Regions from separate parts of the Rahnella sp. RFA10(1/100) genome, predicted to be linked through region 2. Evidence: riboswitches for the same ligand, from Rfam matches in the RefSeq annotation. Region 2 holds a riboswitch; each other region holds the start of a gene.

Region 1 (6,194 bases), on a different contig from region 2:
TTATTAATTCCAGGTCACGCTCTTCACAGTCAGCCAACAGGCGAAAAATCTCCCATTGGATGTCCCATTCCTCTTCCACGGCAGGAATGACTTTGAGTTCTTCATCCGTCATTTCTCTACCGGCCTGAGTCATTTCCAGCATCGCGACAGTACGAATTGACGCCTCACTGACGGCAACCGCGTGTGACAGCGTTTCGCCACTCAGACGTGAATGAATCAGTTCACCTAATGCAATACATGCATCGATGGCCGGATAAACCCCATAGATGTCGTAATCATCGGAAGAAGGCACCGCTTCTTCCAGTTTTTCGAGCTGTGAGTCAAAATTGACCTTGGCGTCTTTTACCACCAGCGTCTCCCAGATTAAATCCAGGATGCGGCGGTAAAGCTGTGCTTCGCCAAACCCGGTTTCCAGACAAAATGCCTGATAGTTCGGGTACATGCGTTCACACAGGCTTGCCATAAACGTTACGTGTTGCCAGCTTTCCAGCTTTTCGAGACGTAAATGAATTGGATTACGTAACATGAGTTGATCTCGTTAACTTTTCTGCGCGGGAGTTTACCTGAAATAAATCAATATCCCTATTCCTTGATTCCTAAAAGATCATCACTCAGCCGTTGCCAGCGTTGAAACGCCGTCCGGTTTGACGCCACAGCATCTGCCCAACGGGTAGGCTCCGGCAGACGATATTGCCGCATGCACTGTTGTACCCAATAAAGCGATGAATCCATGCTGATACGATTACCGGGTGAGATGAATAATGGATTACAACGCAGCTTGCTCCGCCACACCCAGCCAATCTGTTCATCCCCTTCGTACAGCGCCTGGCGACTGTGTAGTTCCTCACCCAGTGGCAGGAACTGACCACATAGACGGCTTTTCGCCACACCAATCGTCGGAACATCGATCATCAGGCCAAAATGACTGGCGACACCAAGACGACGCGGATGCGCAATCCCTTGCCCGTCGACGAAAACCAGATCAGGGTGCGATGAGAGCTGCCGCCACGCCTGCAGCAGGGCGGGAAGTTCGCGGAAGGAAAGGAAACCAGGAATGTAAGGCATAACAGTGGGGATACGGGCAATCTGATACTCTACCAGCTCCAGCGTCGGGTAGCGTAAAACAGCCACCGCCGCGCGTGTCACCTCACCCCCCTGTTCGAAACCGACATCCACACCCGCGATCAATGCGGGAGGGGTGAATTCGGGCGGATCCTGCAATTTAATCTGATCTGCGAGGATCCGTTGTTCTTCACGTAAAGCACGGGTATTGATCATACCGGGATTTTACTCGTGATATTGCCGGGACAGGCTATGCACCGCTTCGACGAAGGCACCCGCATTTTCCGGCGGGACGTCCTGATGAATGCCGTGACCCAGATTGAACACATGACCATTACCTTTGCCGAAACCGGCAAGGATGGTCTCCACTTCCTGCTCTATACGCACCGGCGAGGCATACAACATTGAAGGATCCATGTTGCCCTGAATCGCGACTTTGTCACCCACGCGACGGCGCGCATCGGCAATATCGGTGGTCCAGTCAAGACCCAGCGCGTCGCAGCCCGTCGCAGCCATCGCTTCCAGCCACTGTCCGCCGCCTTTGGTAAACAGCGTGACCGGCACACGACGCCCTTCATTTTCACGGATCAGGCCATCGACAATCTTGTGCATATAGTTCAGGGAAAATTCGCGGTAATCGCGGGGAGACAGTACGCCGCCCCAGGTGTCAAAAATCATTACCGACTGGGCGCCCGCTTTGATCTGGGCATTAAGGTAAAGAATAACGCTGTCTGCCACTTTATCGAGTAACAGATGGAAAGTGGACGGATCGGCGTACATCATCTTTTTGATTTTGGTGAAGGCTTTACTGCTGCCACCTTCTACCATATACGTCGCCAGCGTCCACGGGCTGCCGGAGAAACCGATAAGCGGCACTTCACCTTTCAGGTTCTTACGGATAGTACGCACGGCGTTCATGACATACCCAAGCTCCATTTCAGGATCCGGAACCGGCAGTTTTTCGACATCGGCACGGTTCGTTAATGGCGAAGAAAAACGCGGCCCTTCACCGGCTTCAAAATACAGCCCAAGCCCCATCGCATCAGGAATGGTCAGGATGTCGGAGAATAGGATCGCCGCATCCAGCGGATAGCGACGAAGCGGCTGCAAAGTCACTTCACAGGCCAGCTCGGCATTCTTGCACAGCGACATAAAATCACCGGCTTCAGCGCGGGTTTCTTTGTACTCCGGCAAATAACGGCCTGCCTGACGCATCATCCAGACCGGTGTAATGTCCACTGGCTGACGTAACAAAGCACGCAGGTAACGGTCGTTTTTCAACTCATTCATTCTTGCTCTTTCCTTCAGTATTCGGGCCGCCCGATAATCGTCTCACAGCATTCTATCACGTAAAACCGCCTCTACTCTTCGTGTTCAGCACGACAAAGAGCAACGGTGTCTTCAATCAGACGGCGCGCGATCGTCCCTGGCGGTGGCAACTGCGGTAATGCATCAAAGCGATACCAGTTCGCGTTAAGCAACTCTTTCGGGTCATGCTGAATGTCGCCACTGTCGTAATCCGCCATAAATGCCATCATCAGCGAATTGGGGAACGGCCAGGGCTGAGAACTGACATAACGGACGTTTTTCACACGAATATTACTTTCTTCCAGGACTTCGCGTGCCACGGTTTCCTCCAGGGTTTCTCCGACTTCAACAAAACCCGCCAGAACCGTGTGAATGCCATTACGATGCCGGACATGCTGTGCCAGCAAAATCTCATCCCCCTTACGGATGGCGACAATAATGCAGGGTGCAATCTGCGGATAATAGCGTTCGCGGCAGTGCCCGCAGAGTGCAGCCCACTCGGTTTTGCTGACATGCATTGCATGCCCGCAGTAGCCGCAGAACTGATGAGATCGATAAAATTCAGACAGCTGTACACCGCGCCCGACCAGCTGGAATAATCCACGATCCTGATCCAGCAACTGACGGGCGGAAAACATATGGTTTGGCATCGCCTGACGAATCAGCCAGACAGGTTCACCCTGCCATTCGCCGATCTGTCGCGCCGTTTTACCGGTCAGAGAAAATTGTGTGGCGCTGCCAAATGGCAGTTCGCCCTCAGGCAGCCATAGCTTGCCGTCCTGGCTGATGACCCACCAGCCATTGTGTTGCTCGGTAATCTGTAATTCCATAATTGTTGTTGCATAACCTCATCGGGACTGACAATCTGAGGGGGATATTCACCTGTTAGTAACTTTTAGTTACGTCTTTATCGCTCACGGAGTCAACCATGCTAAATCGTCTGGAAAGACTGACCCAACGCGTTGGTGGCAATAATGCGTTAGTGGATCAATGGCTGCACGCACGCAAAGAGCTGCTGGTTTCGTACTGCACGTTGGTCGGCCTCAAGCCCAATAAAGAAAAACATACCCCTCTCAATGAAAAAGCGCTGGATAACTTTTGCCATAACCTGGTGGACTATCTGTCTGCCGGTCATTTCCATCTGTATCAGCGGATCATTGATGAAGTTGAAGGTGCGAATAGCCCGATAAAATTGCAGGCTGCAAAAATCTATCCTGCACTGGAACTGAATACTGAAACTATCATGGCTTTCCATGATAGTTACACTGAAAATGATATTGATGATGACAATGCTTTCGCATTTCATTATGCATTATCCGATATAGGTGAAGCGTTAGATGCGCGTTTTCAGCTGGAAGATCAATTAATTATTCTCGCTTTTGATCGCAGCAGTCAGGCAGTAAAGCCACCTGAAAATGAAGAACATCTCGCCAGACCGGTTTAAGACTTTGCCCTACTAAAATCCGGCTAAGATTTGTGATTTTAGTAATAGTTTTAGTTGTAGTTTCAAAAAACGCCTCCTATATTGAGGCTTCTTGTCGGAGTGCCTAGCGCATAATTTTCTCGCGAAGATTACGCCAGGCTGAGACCGTTAATTCGGGATCCGCGGAACCTGATCGGGTTAGTACCCGCGAAGGGAACAAGAGTAATGTTATGCGTTCAGCGTAATCTGGCATCTGCCTGCATCAGGCCGCCTGCGCTCCATCGCCCATTTTTACTCCTGCCGTAAACCTCCAGACAAGCAATTTTCCATCACGTTTTTGCCACGTTTTTACTACGCAAAACAACACAAGGAATTTGCTATGTCGAGTACTCAAAAAACTGTTGTTTCTACAAAGACACCTTCAAACCGCCGTGAACAACGGGCGCAGGCGCAGTCGTTTATCGACAGTCTGCAGGGTGAAGCTTTTCCCAATTCCCGCCGTATTTATCTTGAAACTGACCGCCATGATATCCGCGTACCGATGCGTGAAATCCAGCTCAGCCCGACGCTGGTCGGCGGCGGCAAAGACAATCCACAATTCGAAGAAAATGAAGCGATTCCTGTTTATGATACCGCCGGGCCTTACGGCGATCCGTCGGCAGTTATCGACGTGCATACCGGCCTGGAAAAATTACGCGCCCGCTGGATAAACGCGCGGGCGGACACGGAGGAACTCCCGCAGGTCAGTTCCGGTTTTACCCAGCAGCGACTGGCGGATGAAGGGCTGGACCACCTCCGCTTCGAACACCTGCCCCGCCCGCGCAAAGCCATTGCGGGTAAAAATGTCACACAACTGCATTACGCCCGCAAAGGCATCATCACGCCTGAGATGGAATTTATCGCCGTTCGCGAAAATATGGGGCGTGAACGGATCCGCGGTGACGTTCTGCGTCAGCAACATCCCGGCGAAAGCTTTGGTGCGCATCTGCCCGCCAATATCACCGCAGAGTTTGTAAGACAGGAAGTCGCTGCCGGTCGCGCGATTATTCCCGCCAATATTAACCATCCTGAATCAGAGCCGATGATCATCGGACGCAATTTCCTGGTGAAAGTGAACGCCAACATCGGCAACTCGGCGGTGACGTCTTCTATCGAAGAAGAAGTCGAGAAACTGGTATGGTCGACACGCTGGGGCGCGGATACCGTGATGGATCTCTCCACCGGCCGTTATATACATGAAACCCGTGAGTGGATCCTGCGTAACAGTCCGGTACCTATTGGTACCGTGCCGATTTATCAGGCACTGGAAAAAGTCAACGGCGTGGCCGAAGACCTGAACTGGGAAATGTTTCGCGATACGTTGCTGGAACAGGCCGAACAAGGTGTCGATTACTTCACCATACACGCTGGGGTATTGCTGCGTTACGTGCCGATGACCGCCAAACGCCTGACCGGGATTGTGTCCCGCGGCGGTTCGATCATGGCGAAATGGTGCCTTTCACATCATCAAGAAAGTTTCCTGTATGAGCATTTCCGCGAAATTTGCGAAATCTGTGCCGCCTATGATGTCTCGCTGTCACTGGGCGACGGCCTGCGGCCTGGCTCCATTCAGGATGCCAACGACGAAGCGCAATTTGCCGAATTACGTACATTAGGTGAACTGACCAAAATCGCCTGGGAATATGATGTTCAGGTCATGATCGAAGGACCGGGACATGTGCCGATGCAGATGATCCGCCGCAATATGACCGAAGAACTCGAACATTGCCACGAAGCGCCCTTCTATACCCTCGGCCCGCTGACTACCGATATCGCGCCGGGTTATGACCATTTCACGTCCGGTATTGGTGCCGCAATGATTGGCTGGTTCGGTTGCGCCATGCTCTGTTATGTCACGCCAAAAGAGCATCTCGGCCTGCCTAACAAAGAAGACGTTAAGCAGGGTCTCATCACCTACAAAATCGCAGCACATGCCGCCGATTTAGCGAAAGGACATCCCGGCGCCCAAATCCGTGACAACGCTATGTCAAAAGCACGGTTCGAATTCCGCTGGGAAGACCAGTTTAATCTGGCTCTCGATCCGGCAACGGCTCGTGCCTATCACGATGAAACGCTGCCTCAGGAATCCGGCAAAGTGGCACACTTTTGCTCAATGTGCGGTCCGAAATTCTGCTCCATGAAAATCACTCAGGAAGTGCGCGATTATGCCGCCGCACTGGAAGCCAAAGCCCAGCCGGTTGAAGTTATTGAATCCGGTATGGCACAGATGTCTGCCGAATTCCGTTCACGCGGCAGCGAGCTTTATCATCCGGCCGACAATCTCAGCACGGAGAACAACCAATGAATCAGTCCGCTCAACCCTTTCCTGCCGTTCCGTTCCACCTTGGTTTATATCCGGTCG
Region 2 (6,194 bases):
TGTTTGCCGAGCGCTATGTGCTGGTCAGCCGGAAAGGGCATCCGTCCGTCAACGGGCCGGTGACGCTGACAGAGTTCTGCGGGCTGGAGCATGTGATGGTTTCACCCGACGGCGGCGGATTTTATGGGTATACCGACACCGCGCTGGCGGCGGCGGGTTTAACGCGGCGTGTGGTCTTGTCAGTACCGCATTTCCTGTTTGTGCTTCAGGTGCTGATGACCACGGATCTGGTGGCGATGTTGCCCGAACGTTTAGTGCGGGGAAATCCTGCTTTGCAGATAACCGAAGCCCCGCTTGATGTACCGGGTTTTGACATGTTTATGGTGTGGCATGAACGTGCGCACCGTGACCCGGCACATCAGTGGTTACGGGAATTTATCGCTGATTCAGTCTGAAGGTTTATCATTCCCGGTAAACAAAAAAGGCAGCCCTCTGGCTGCCCTCATTGTTATGCTGTTTCGGGAGTTATTCTTTGAACAGCTTGGTATCGTTCGCCAGGCTGTCTACTACAACTTTTAAATCGTTAGCAGTGACTTTCTGAGTATCGTTGGCAACCTGCTTACCGAAGCCTTTACGCACGACTTTAATCACCGGTTTGCCGGTGCTGGCATCGATCAGCTCACCTTCAAAGTAAACTTCAGTATCACGCGTACGATGGCCTGTGGCGGTTTCAGTACCCGCAATAACCAGCGCGACCGGGATGACTTCATAGAACTGCAAACCCTCTGCCGAGGTGTTCACACCGGTGATCGCACCTTTGAAAATCAGTGTGCGCGGCCCTGCGTGATCTGTCAGTGGCATGCGCTCTGCCAGTGCCGGTTTCATGCGGCTGTTGGCGTAATCCAGCACCCCCTGCAAGGTAGCTTTGTCGATTTGTTCCGTTGGCTGAGGTTCCGGATAGAATTTAATCGGTTCGTATTTGATATAAGAATAATTGGCTTTTTTGAAAGCAGGATCTATCCAGCGCAGCACCGGATTACCTGATGCAGTTTTGACTTCCTTCAGACCGGAATAATCACCTAAAAAACCGGAGTATTTTTCTGTCTGGGTAATATGGCTGGTACAACCGGCCAGGAACAGCGCACCGGTCACTGCAGCAATCTGCATCAGTTTCATTGTTTTCATTCATACCCTCGAAATTTTTAAGGAAGCCATCGTATGTATAGCACTGCTGCGGAATTTAACCTCTTAACGACAAAGAAAAAATGATATTCGTCAGAACCACGAAAATAAGGTTTTTCGGGATAATCATTTTCTTCTCAATTATTTCTTTGGTGAATGAAATAAATAGTATTCACCTTTTGGGCTGTCCCCCGCAGAGATGATGGTCCAGCCTTTTGACAGATAAAAAGCGACGGCATTTTTACTCTTGGCTAAACATTTCAGCGATCCCTGACGGGTAAAGGTTTCTTCAGCAGCGTGAAGCAATGCCGAACCTGCACCGGTTCCCTGATACTGCGGATCAACAAACAGGTTATGCAAAAAATTTTCCTGAGTGAAAATTGAGGCGAATCCCAGTAAATGTCCGTCACGTTCTGCGACCAGTATTGTCTCGCCGAGCACTGCCCGGTCAAAATCTTCCAGCTGAAAATCGTCTTCCAGCCATGTCCAGGTGTGCTTGCGCGAGGCCAGATAGAGCGTACGTAAAAACGGGCGGTCGGCTTCTTGATAAGGGCGTACAGTCATTGTTGAGGGCAAGCATTGACTCCTGAGGAAGTTTTTCATCAACGTATGTTATTCAGGTCTGTGCCCAGATACTGCCAGTGAAGCGGAATGAGTTCAATAAGCTTCACTGATTGGTTTTTTAACGCATTTGCTGATTGATCTTCTGACCTCCGCCGCCAATAATGCTCCCTTGACTCGGGGTGCCCGCTGCAAAGCAGGGCTGAGATTTTACCCGTATTACCTGATCTGGATTATGCCAGCGTAGGGAAGTCAGGTATCTCTCCTGATACCGCCTTCTTGAGCGCCGGTAGGGAGACTTATGAATACCCGACCTACCTACATTCCCGGCGCTTTAGCCGCCACTTCTCTGAAACAACTTCGCTTTGCAGCGCCGCTGGTTCACTGCCTGACCAATGACGTGGTGCAATCTTTTACCGCCAACGTCCTGCTGGCGCTGGGCGCATCTCCTGCGATGGTGGTTGATCCCGCCGAAGCGGCACAATTTAGTGCCATCGCCGATGCCCTGCTGGTCAATGTCGGTACGCTGACACATCCCCATGCGCAGGCAATGCTGGCGGCCATTCAGGCAGGCAGTCAGGCCGGAAAGCCCTGGGTACTGGATCCGGTTGCCGTCGGCGGCCTGAACTGGCGTACAGAATTCTGTCGTGAACTCATCACACTTAAACCCGCAGCAATCCGCGGCAATGCCTCCGAAATCCTGGCCCTCAGCGGCGTCAGTGCGTCCGGGCGCGGCGTTGACAGCGGCGATGATTCCTTTTCTGCTTTACCTGCCGCACAGCAACTGGCGCGTGAGACCGGCGCAGTCGTGGCTGTCACCGGTGAAACCGATTATGTCACCGACGGCCAGCGCAGTTGGGCTGTGGCTGGCGGGCACCCGATGATGACCCGAGTGGTGGGAACAGGATGCGCACTATCCGCAGTAGTAGCCGCCTTTGCGGCTTTGCCGGGCGATCGTCTGGATAACGTGGCCGCCGCCTGTCGGGTGATGTCCTGCGCGGGCGAACGCGCCTGTATGGCCGTGAAAGGGCCGGGCAGTTTCACGCCTGAATTCCTCGATAATCTGTATTTAATGGGCGAAGAATGGCTGAACGGCGAGGCAGATAATGAAACGTATTAATGCACTGACGATTGCAGGCACTGATCCGAGTGGCGGGGCAGGGATCCAGGCGGATTTAAAAACCTTTTCGGCGCTTGGCGCGTACGGTACCAGTGTGATCACCGCGCTGGTAGCCCAAAATACCCGTGGTGTGCAGTCGGTCTATAACATTGAGCCAGGGTTTGTTTCAGCACAGCTTGATTCCGTACTGAGCGATGTGCGGATCGACAGTACCAAAATTGGCATGCTGGCAAACAGCCAGATTGTGGAAGCGGTGGCGGAGCGGATCCGGCATTATCAGCCACCGTTTGTGGTGCTGGATACCGTGATGCTGGCGAAAAGTGGCGATCCTTTGCTGCTGCCGGAAGCCGTTGATGCGGTGCGCCGTTTGCTGATCCCGCAGGCTTCGATGATTACGCCAAACCTGCCGGAAGCGGCGGCGTTACTGGAATGTGCGGTCGCAGTGAACGAAACCGAAATGCGTGAGCAGGGAGAAGCACTGCTGGCGATGGGATGTGGCGCAGTGCTGATGAAAGGGGGGCATCTGAGCGATGAGGAAAGCCCTGACTGGCTGTTTACACCGGGTTCCCGCGAGCGGTTTACTGCGCCGCGCGTGAATACCCGACATACTCACGGCACAGGTTGTACGCTGTCGGCCGCGCTGGCCGCTTTACGTCCGCGTCATCAACACTGGGCCGGTGCTGTGCGTGAAGCCAAAGACTATTTACAGCAGGCGCTGATGCAGGCCGATTCACTTGACGTCGGTCACGGCATCGGGCCGGTACATCATTTCCACCGCTGGTGGTAACCACAGATTATGCGAGGCGCAGGGTTTCACTCAGCGCCTGTTCAGCCTGACGGAATTTCGTCAGTGCCTGTTGCAAATGCACGGCATCAAACGGGTTCAGCGGATAGAATTTTTCTTCTTTACGCGGGCGCAGCATCACGCGAATTTTGTCCGCTGACATCCGTTCAAACAGATAGCTGGCAATATCGTCGTTCTCTTCGTCTTTCCATGACAGCAGCAATGCCGCCTGTTCGCCGCTGCGTCGGCCAATAAACTGCCCGTGCAACCACAACCCTTCCAGTTCGCCATCTTTTTGCAGTTTTTTACCGCTGAACCATGGCGATTCAGCCAGCGAAACGAGGGATTGCGACGTGATTTCGCCGTGCAACTGGCGCCATTGCGGGCGGTTGTTATCCATCTGCCAGCAGGCCATGCCGAGATAATCGTTCAGTTCACGCCAGTCCTGCTCCAGCTTCTCCCTGAGTTCAGGATCCTGCACATGCATGAACTGTTGCAGGCCGGTCGCCTGTTCGCCCAGCTTGTTATAGGCAATCACGGTCATGGTGCGGGGCTTACGGCGGAACGTGACCCACAGCAGCACTTTGGGGATACGGAAAGTGATGGCCTGAACGGTGAGTTTGTAACGATTGCCACGCGACATCACCAGGCCGCTGGACGTGCCCCGTTTGTCCTGATAATTCCTCACCAGGACCACGCTGTTCTGGCCCATCCAGCCCGTGACGTAATGTTCTTTTTCGCTTTCTGCCACGTCCAGATCCCGGACGATCTGACTGATTTTCTCGTTATCGAGTTGGGAGAGGGAGAGTGACTGATCGGCACTGTAGTAGCTTTTTTTCAGGGTGGCAGCGGCTGGCATAAAAGTATCCACGATATTGGTGTGGTTTACAGCTTACACCAAGTTGTCATACAGATTTCAGGGCTAACCCGCAAAATTTGAACGCCGTCGCAAACTGCTTGTGTTGTACTTCCTCCCTTTACTTACTCGGCATCAAACCAGTCACTGTTTTGTTCGGCAATGGGCGTAATGGTGGAAATCATTTCCTGCAAATGAATACGGATGGCTTTTTCTGCGGCGTCCGGGTCATGCGCTTGCAGTCCGTCAAAAATCGCATAATGCTGTGCAATCAGATTTTCCGGCGGTGACACTTTGCTGAGTGTCAGAAAGCGGACGCGATCCATTGTCGCTTTGATGTGCTCGACGGTTTCCCATGCCAGACGGCAGTCGATAATTTGTGCGATCGTGCGGTGGAACTCATCATCCAGTAGCAGGAATTCCTGCGTTTGCTGACGCTTTGCTGCCAGTGTCTGACGCTCAAGATTATGTCCGAGCAGCGCCAGATCTTTGTCCGTAGCGACCATGGCTGCACGGCGTACCACGGCGGTTTCAACGGCTTCGCGAATGAAACGTCCGTCAGCGACCCGTTTGGAGGAAATTTTCATTACATACGTACCGCGTTGCGGTAAAACCTGAACCAGTCCGGCTTCGGCCAGTTTGATAAAGGCTTCACGAACCGGCTGACGGGACACATTAAAGCGTGTGGAAATCTCTTTCTCCGACAGGAATGCCCCCGGTGCGATGGCACAGGTGACGATGTCCTGACGCAAGGTGCGATAAATCTGCTGATTAACCGGCACATTACTGAGAAATTCAAAGGAGTCTGTCATGGGCAAAAGTTGTCTTTAAAGTCGGAAGACCCCAATACTAACATGAGTTTTCTGATGTTTTTGAGATTGTTAGCGCAAGGTTTTATCAAATTATTGGGAGTTTATATGCTCACGGCAATACAGCTTTTTGTAGGCCGCAGGGGTAATGCCCAGTAGTTTACGAAATACCCGACGAAAATACGCCACGTCGTTAAACCCCGTCAGGCGTGCCACGTCCGCCACATTGCCGGTATTGGCCAGTAGCAGTTTTTCTGCTGCCGAGACCCGTTGTTTATGCAGCGCCTCTGTCAGCGTCATCTGAAAGGTCAGGCGGAAAACCCGCCCGAGATAATCGGCATTACAATGCAGCCGTTCCGCCAGTTCAGAGGCTCCCAGCGGCAGATGGAATTGTGTCGTAATCAGCTGACGGGCTTTATAGGCCAGCGCCACACCGGGGCCGCCCGGTTCAACATTCTCCGGCCAGGTGCGCGAGACTTCTTCTAACAGCAAAATCAGAAACAGATCCAGAGAATTACCGCCGCGTTCCTGTTCATATAAAAATAATCTGAACAGCGTTAGCAGCGTTTCGCGGTCCCTGACTTTACAATGTTGTGGAATATTCAGCTGTAAAGAGGGATTATTTTGCTGTGAATTATTTATTGCTATATCTTTCACAATATCAAAATGCAGCCAGTAAAATTTTAAATCAGCATCAAAGGTGGTGACGCCTTTATGTTCCCTGCCGGGAAATAACAATAGACTTTCTCCTTCGTGTAAATCAAAACGGCTATTTTCTTCCTGTAAAGACAATGAGCCCCGGACAACATAAATTAATTCATGCGAACTGAGTCTCCGGGTCGGATGTGTGCCTATTCCGCGGGAAATGAACAAACCGCCGTTTTGTACTTTCACCGGGATATTGACGGGAAAGGTAAGCATTTCAGTCATTTTAAGGCACTC
Region 3 (6,194 bases), on a different contig from region 2:
GTTCGTACAAATACGTCAGTTTATTCAGCGTCAGCATGGCGGCCCGGCAGTTTCTCAATCAGAGTGAATAACAGAAAGCATAGCAGCAGTAATAACAGCGCCGTCACCGCACCATCCTGGCTGCGGTAGGAGCCGATCTGCTGATACAGATAAAACGGCAGGGTGCGGAAATTCTCATTGCCGAACAAGGCAATGACACCGAAATCCCCCAGCGAAAGCACACAGGCAAACGCCAGTGCCTGCGCAAGCGGACGTTTCAGTGCGCTGAGTTCAACCCGGCGCAGCCGATACCAGCCGTGCATATCCAGCGAAAGGCACAGCAGCGTGTAACGATCTGCCACGTCGCGCATCGGGTTATCCAGCACTTTTAACGCATAAGGTACGGCCATCAGCGCATTCGTGAGGATCACCAGCGGCCAGGGGGACTGCGGTAAACCCAGGGTATCGCCGAGCAGCAGAAAAAAGCCGGTGGCCAGCACAATACCCGGCATTGCGAGGATCAGCATACCGCTCATATCCATCGCCTGTGCCCAGCTGTTTCTCTGGCGTAAACGCAGTTCGCGGCTGCTCCACAGCAGCATCATGGTCAGCAGCACACACAATAATCCGCTGCCCAGCGCGATACGTACTGATGTCCATAATGCCTGCCAGAGTGCGGGTTGCTGCAAAACACCCACGGCTGCCCGGTTTACGCCATCAGTAATCACGGCGAGTAACGGCGGCAGGATCAGCAGCAACGCGAGGCCAATCAGCACGGCATCGGCGATGCGGCGCGGCCAGGAATCGTCGGGATTACGCCAGCGCTGAGAATGCGTTTGCCCGACCGGCAACGCCTGACTGAGTTTCTGACTGAGCAATACCAGGGCCAGACAACAAAATAGCTGGATCAGCGCCAGGCTAGCCGCGCGGCTTAAATCGTAGTCGTAGCTCAGCGCCTGATAAATGGCGAGTTCAATGGTCGTCGCCTGCGGACCGCCGCCCAGGGAAAGGACGGTGGCGAAGCTGGCGAAACACAGCATAAAAATTAAGGCGGCAGCGGGGAAAATCTGCCGGCGCAACGCGGGCCATTCCACGAAGCGGAATTGCTGCCAGACATTCATGCCCAGTTGGGCGGCCAGCTGGCGCTGTTCAACAGCGATATTTTCCAGTGCCTGCACTAAAAGACGGGTCGCCAGCGGCAGATTGAAAAACACGTGCGCCAGCAAAATCCCCTGTAATCCATAGGGCGAGAAATGATAATCCATGCCCAGCCAGCCGCAAATCTGCGCCAGCCAGCCCTGCCTGCCGTAGACACTGAGAATGCCAAACACCGCCACCAAAACTGGCAATACCAGCGTCATCGCGCATAAGCGCAATAACAGCTGGCGGCCGGGAAAACGGCGACGGAACAACGTGCGGGCCAGCAAAATGGCCGGCAGCACTGAGCATAGCGCTGAAAGCAGCGCCTGCCAGAAGGTGAAGCGGATCACGTGCCAGAGATAAGGATCCTGCCAGAGGGCGGGGCCGCTCATCTGTGGCGCATGACGCCACAGAGAGCCTAAGGCCAGTGCGGCCACCAGCAACATAGCCAGCGACGCGATGACCCCCGGCCACAGCCAGCGCGGGATCAACGGCTGACGGCGTTCTGCCATGCCTGAATCCACTGGCTGCGGTGAGTGGCGACATCCTGTGCGCTGTATTGCAGGGATTTCGCTGGCACGGTCAGCTGTTTAAAGGCGTCAGGCAGCGGCGTATTCACGACCGGATACATCCAGTTGCCGGTCGGGATCACTTTCTGGAAATCTTCCGTGGTGACGAACTTCATGAACTGTTCAGCCAGTTTAGGTTGCCTGCTGTTTGCCAGCTGCCCTGCAACTTCAACCTGCATATAATGACCTTCAGTGAAGTCCGCTGCGGCGTAGTTATCTTTCTTCTCTTCAACAATATGGTATGCCGGAGAGGTGGTGTAGCTCAGTACCAGATCGCTTTCGCCTTTGAGGAATAAACCGTAAGCCTCGCTCCAGCCTTTGGTGACGGTAACGGTTTTCTTCGCCAGTTTTTGCCAGGCTAGCGGGGCTTTGTCGCCATAAACTTTTTGCATCCACAGCATCAGGCCCAGACCCGGCGTGCTGGTGCGCGGATCCTCATAAATAACTTTCCATTTCTGGTCGCTGTTAATCAGCTCATCAAGGCTTTTTGGCGGGTTCTTGAGTTTATTTTTGTCATAGACGAACGCGAAATAGCCGTAATCGTAAGGCACGAACGTGCTGTCATTCCAGCCACCCGGCACTGTCAGTGTGGCGCTGGTTTTCGGCGCTTTGGCAAATAAACCGGTTTGTTCTGCCGCCTGCAGCAGGTTGTTATCCAGACCGAGGACGACATCAGCTTTGCTGTTTTTACCTTCCATCCGCAGACGGTTCAGCAAAGATACGCCATCTTCCAGCGCCACGTATTTCAGTTCACAGCCGCATTGCGCCTCAAAGGCCTTTTTAATGGCCGGACCGGGGCCCCAGTCGGCAGAGAAAGAATCGTAGGTGTATACCGTCAGAACAGGTTTTGCAGCCAATGCAGGTGCAGAAAGTAACAGCAAGCAGGACAATAATTTTTTCAACTTTGCGCTCCAAAAAAATGAAAGGGCAAAGGATTTTGAGTGAGCATCGCGCAGTCTCAAATCCCTCCGCCGGTATCAACCGGATCAGGTTCGACGGGTCTATATCTCAGCCAAACTTGCTGCGCAGGTGTTGATCCGGCGTCGGGCAGTGCTCGAAATGCTCACGTACTTTGTGTACGCTCTGCTTTCTCCGCGCTGGCCTTCACCGGCTGAACACTTGCTCGCGGCGTTTACATCGCTGCTTTAACAAGTCGGGCACCCCGTTGAGAACGGATGTCATTCTAGTGATTAACGGCGCGATGCGATAGTCCGATTAACTGTCAGGTGGCGCAAACCAGGCGGATTTAAAGTCGAACCAGCCGAGGGTATTCATGCGCACGCCGCGCATACTGCGTTGACCCTGCAATACCAGCCAGTGATGGAACAGCGGGTGGATCTGATGGCTGACCGTCTGTTTCTGACTCCATGTCGCCATCGATAAGTTCCCTGCGTGCCACTGCGCGGCATCGTCGTTCATCTCTTCGCTGAAGCAATGCCTGGCCAGTGGCAATTCGTAGAAATGCGCGAATAATGAAAACTCCAGCGGCAGGGTGAAGTTGGCACTGCCGAGCCATACATCACTTTTAGCGTCGCCGCGGTGCCAGACTGCGTAATCCACTACCTGAGTAATCAGTTCGATACCTTCAGCCACCAGCAGCGGTTTCAGCGCATTACAAATGGCCTGATGTTCGGAGTGCTCGCCGTAAAATGTCAGTGTTATCTGCGTCAGATTTTGCGGTCTGGGCGGACGCGGCTGCGGCGCTTTATGATGCCATCGCGGCAAAAGGCCGTACGCCGGGGACCAGTAGCGCTGATAAATGGGTTCCGCATTATTCAGCAGAGCGATGGGATTGAGTAAATCGCACAACCACTGGCGTGTTTCTTCTGATTGTCCGACCGGTGAGCGCTGGTCAAAAAGCAGGAAATAGCAGCCTTCTTCAAGGCGGCTTTCCAGCTCGCTTTTGCCGGATTCATCGGCCTGAAGCTGCACGCCGGAATGCACCAGCTCTTCACTCAGTTCCGGTAGTACCCAGATATTCACTTCATCAATAAGCGCCCGGAAGCCAAAATAATCGTCAAAGGCGCGGATGCGCAGCTGCGTTTTAATATTACGTACCACGGCGTAAGGACCGGTGCCGACCGGATGGCGGGCAAAATCAGGCAGGGACTGCCATTCCTGTGGCAGGATCATGGCGTGGATATTGCCGAACAGCCATGGCAGCCAGCGATCGGGTTCATTCAGATGGATATCGATGACATTCGGCGTGGGCGTTGTGACCGACTTCAGGTTGCTGAACAACGGATGCGATTTCAGGCGCATAAAAGTAGTGATGATATCCGCCATCCCGAGTTCACGGCCGTGATGAAAATGAATGGCGGGACGCAGATAAAACCGCCAGTGTAGCGGAGAAACTTTCTGCCAGTGATGGGCTAAATCGCCTTCTGCTTCCCCATTTTCCTCATTTATGCGTGTCAGACCGCTGAAGATCTGTCTGGCAATATGGGTTTCTGAACGGCGCAACATAGTGCCGGGCAGCAGGTTAATCAGCGGACGGTAATACAACACGCGCAGGATATGTTTGCCCTGGCGAAAACTGCGTCCGAGCTGTGACAGCAGCATCTGACGCACCCTCGTTTTGTCGCCGACCAGTTGCACCAGTTGATCAATGCTATCTTGTTCCAGCAACTCCTCGGCGCGCTGTTGCTGGAGTGCCAGCCCGGTATACAAAAAACGCAGGGTAGATCGTTTGCCGCGTCCGGCTTCAGCATCCCACGTCAGCCAGCCCCGTTGCTGCATGGTGCTGAGCAACGATCGCATATGTCTGCGCGAGCAGTTCAGAACCTCAGACAACGCCTGTAAGGTAGTTTCGGTGTCTTCACCGTGACAACTTTGCCACAAGCGGATGAATTGTTGTTGCAAACGGGACGAGGGCATAAAAGAGGAACTCCGTGAGCGATTTTCATCAATTTATCTTTCCCCATATTACTCCGATACTGTTTCTCAACCAAAGCCTGTTGTGAATGACCGGAGGTCAGCATGAAACGCCAGTTAACTGCCCGTTTTTATCAGTTTTACTTCAAGGCCATCAGACAAGGCGCGGAGAAAAACCGTGCTGACTGGCTGTCATGGGTGCCGGTGCAGTACCGGATGGATATTCTGGCGCGGCTGACGCAGTGGGATATGGATTCCATGAATGACGAGGAATACCGTCAGCGGATGTAAGCCCCCGTATCACAACGGCAACCGAATCCGATTTTCTGAGTAATGGTGTATTGTCACCAGCCAGTGAGGTAACTCACTGGTTTTTTTATGCACATTATCCCCTTCACATTTCAAGCTGCAGATGCGTTGGTTGCTCTTGCTCACCCGAATCAGGGACTTATGTCAGCTCATCGGGATTCGCGCGATTGCCGCCGTTCTGCAACCCGAACTGTTTGGGTATACACTGTATGTTTTGCCGTAAGACATTCATTTCTCAGGGACGACGTTATGTCAAAACCTCGTATTAATGTCATTTATGTCACCTTTCTGGTGGTGTCCTTGCTGTGTGGTATTGCAGGGGCGCTGCAGGCGCCCACACTCAGCTTATTTCTGACCAACGAAGTGAAAGTCCGCCCGTTGTGGGTTGGCTTCTTCTATACCGTCAATGCGCTGGCGGGGATCGCAATCAGTTTTCTGCTGGCTAACCGTTCGGACAACAAAGGCGACCGGCGAAAATTGCTGATGTTCTGCTGCCTGATGGCGCTCGGTAATAGCCTGGTCTTTGCGTTCAGCCGCGATTACCTGGTGCTGATCACCGTTGGTGTCCTGCTGGCGGCGATAGGCAATGCGTCGATGCCGCAGCTCTTTGCGCTGGCGCGTGAACATGCCGATCGCTCCGCCAGTGAAGTGGTGATGTTCAGCTCGATGATGCGTGCGATGCTCTCGCTGGCGTGGGTGCTGGGCCCGCCGCTCTCTTTTATGCTGGCGCTGAATTACGGCTTTACGCCGATGTACCTGAGTGCCGCCGCAGTGTTTGTCGGCAGCATATTAATGATCCTTTTCTTCCTGCCGTCAGTGCCGCGCCTTGAACAACCGGTGGATGAAAAAGTGGTGCCGGTTAGCGCCTGGCGCAACAAAGATGTGCGGCTGTTGTTCTTTTCCTCCCTGCTGATGTGGACCTGCAATATCATGTATGTCATTGATATGCCGCTGTACATCACCAGTGATTTAGGGCTGCCGGAAGGGCTGGCGGGGCTGCTGATGGGAACCGCTGCCGGACTGGAAATTCCGGCGATGTTGCTGGCGGGTTATCTGGTCAAACGTACTGGTAAACGCAAGCTGATGCTGTATGCCGTGGTAAGCGGTGTGATTTTCTATGCCGGACTGGTGGCGTTTCAGTTCAAAGCCGCGCTGATGATCCTGCAATTGTTCAACGCGATTTTCATCGGCATCGTCGCCGGGATCGGAATGTTATATTTTCAGGATCTGATGCCGGGAAGGGCGGGTTCAGCGACCACACTGTTCACTAACAGCATCTCCACTGGTGTGATTTGCGCGGGGTTGTTGCAGGGCTTTATCGTG

Evidence for each region. Region 2 has a riboswitch for thiamine pyrophosphate ahead of thiM (hydroxyethylthiazole kinase). Riboswitches for the same ligand answer to the same signal wherever they lie in the genome.
Region 1: another riboswitch for thiamine pyrophosphate. It lies ahead of thiC (phosphomethylpyrimidine synthase ThiC); the one in region 2 lies ahead of thiM (hydroxyethylthiazole kinase).
Region 3: another riboswitch for thiamine pyrophosphate. It lies ahead of thiB (thiamine ABC transporter substrate binding subunit); the one in region 2 lies ahead of thiM (hydroxyethylthiazole kinase).

What each region holds. Positions count from the first base shown of each region.
Region 1 is NZ_SEWR01000016.1:4,803-10,996, forward strand. Features, by position in the region: gene ETV65_RS24520 (YjaG family protein) at 1-526, opposite strand, end outside; gene nfi (deoxyribonuclease V) at 583-1,278, opposite strand; gene hemE (uroporphyrinogen decarboxylase) at 1,288-2,352, opposite strand; gene nudC (NAD(+) diphosphatase) at 2,424-3,200, opposite strand; gene rsd (sigma D regulator) at 3,299-3,814, shown strand; TPP riboswitch at 3,900-4,026, shown strand; gene thiC (phosphomethylpyrimidine synthase ThiC) at 4,173-6,137, shown strand; gene thiE (thiamine phosphate synthase) at 6,134-6,194, shown strand, end outside.
Region 2 is NZ_SEWR01000002.1:9,873-16,066, forward strand. Features, by position in the region: gene ETV65_RS06775 (LysR family transcriptional regulator) at 1-395, shown strand, start outside; gene ETV65_RS06780 (DUF3313 domain-containing protein) at 466-1,125, opposite strand; gene ETV65_RS06785 (GNAT family N-acetyltransferase) at 1,264-1,698, opposite strand; TPP riboswitch at 1,852-1,950, shown strand; gene thiM (hydroxyethylthiazole kinase) at 1,985-2,803, shown strand; gene thiD (bifunctional hydroxymethylpyrimidine kinase/phosphomethylpyrimidine kinase) at 2,790-3,590, shown strand; gene ETV65_RS06800 (hypothetical protein) at 3,598-4,446, opposite strand; gene ETV65_RS06805 (GntR family transcriptional regulator) at 4,569-5,255, opposite strand; gene ETV65_RS06810 (AraC family transcriptional regulator) at 5,346-6,182, opposite strand.
Region 3 is NZ_SEWR01000003.1:516,224-522,417, reverse strand. Features, by position in the region: gene thiQ (thiamine ABC transporter ATP-binding protein ThiQ) at 1-37, opposite strand, end outside; gene thiP (thiamine/thiamine pyrophosphate ABC transporter permease ThiP) at 21-1,631, opposite strand; gene thiB (thiamine ABC transporter substrate binding subunit) at 1,607-2,590, opposite strand; TPP riboswitch at 2,634-2,863, opposite strand; gene sgrR (HTH-type transcriptional regulator SgrR) at 2,904-4,565, opposite strand; gene sgrT (glucose uptake inhibitor SgrT) at 4,668-4,853, shown strand; gene ETV65_RS12870 (MFS transporter) at 5,121-6,194, shown strand, end outside.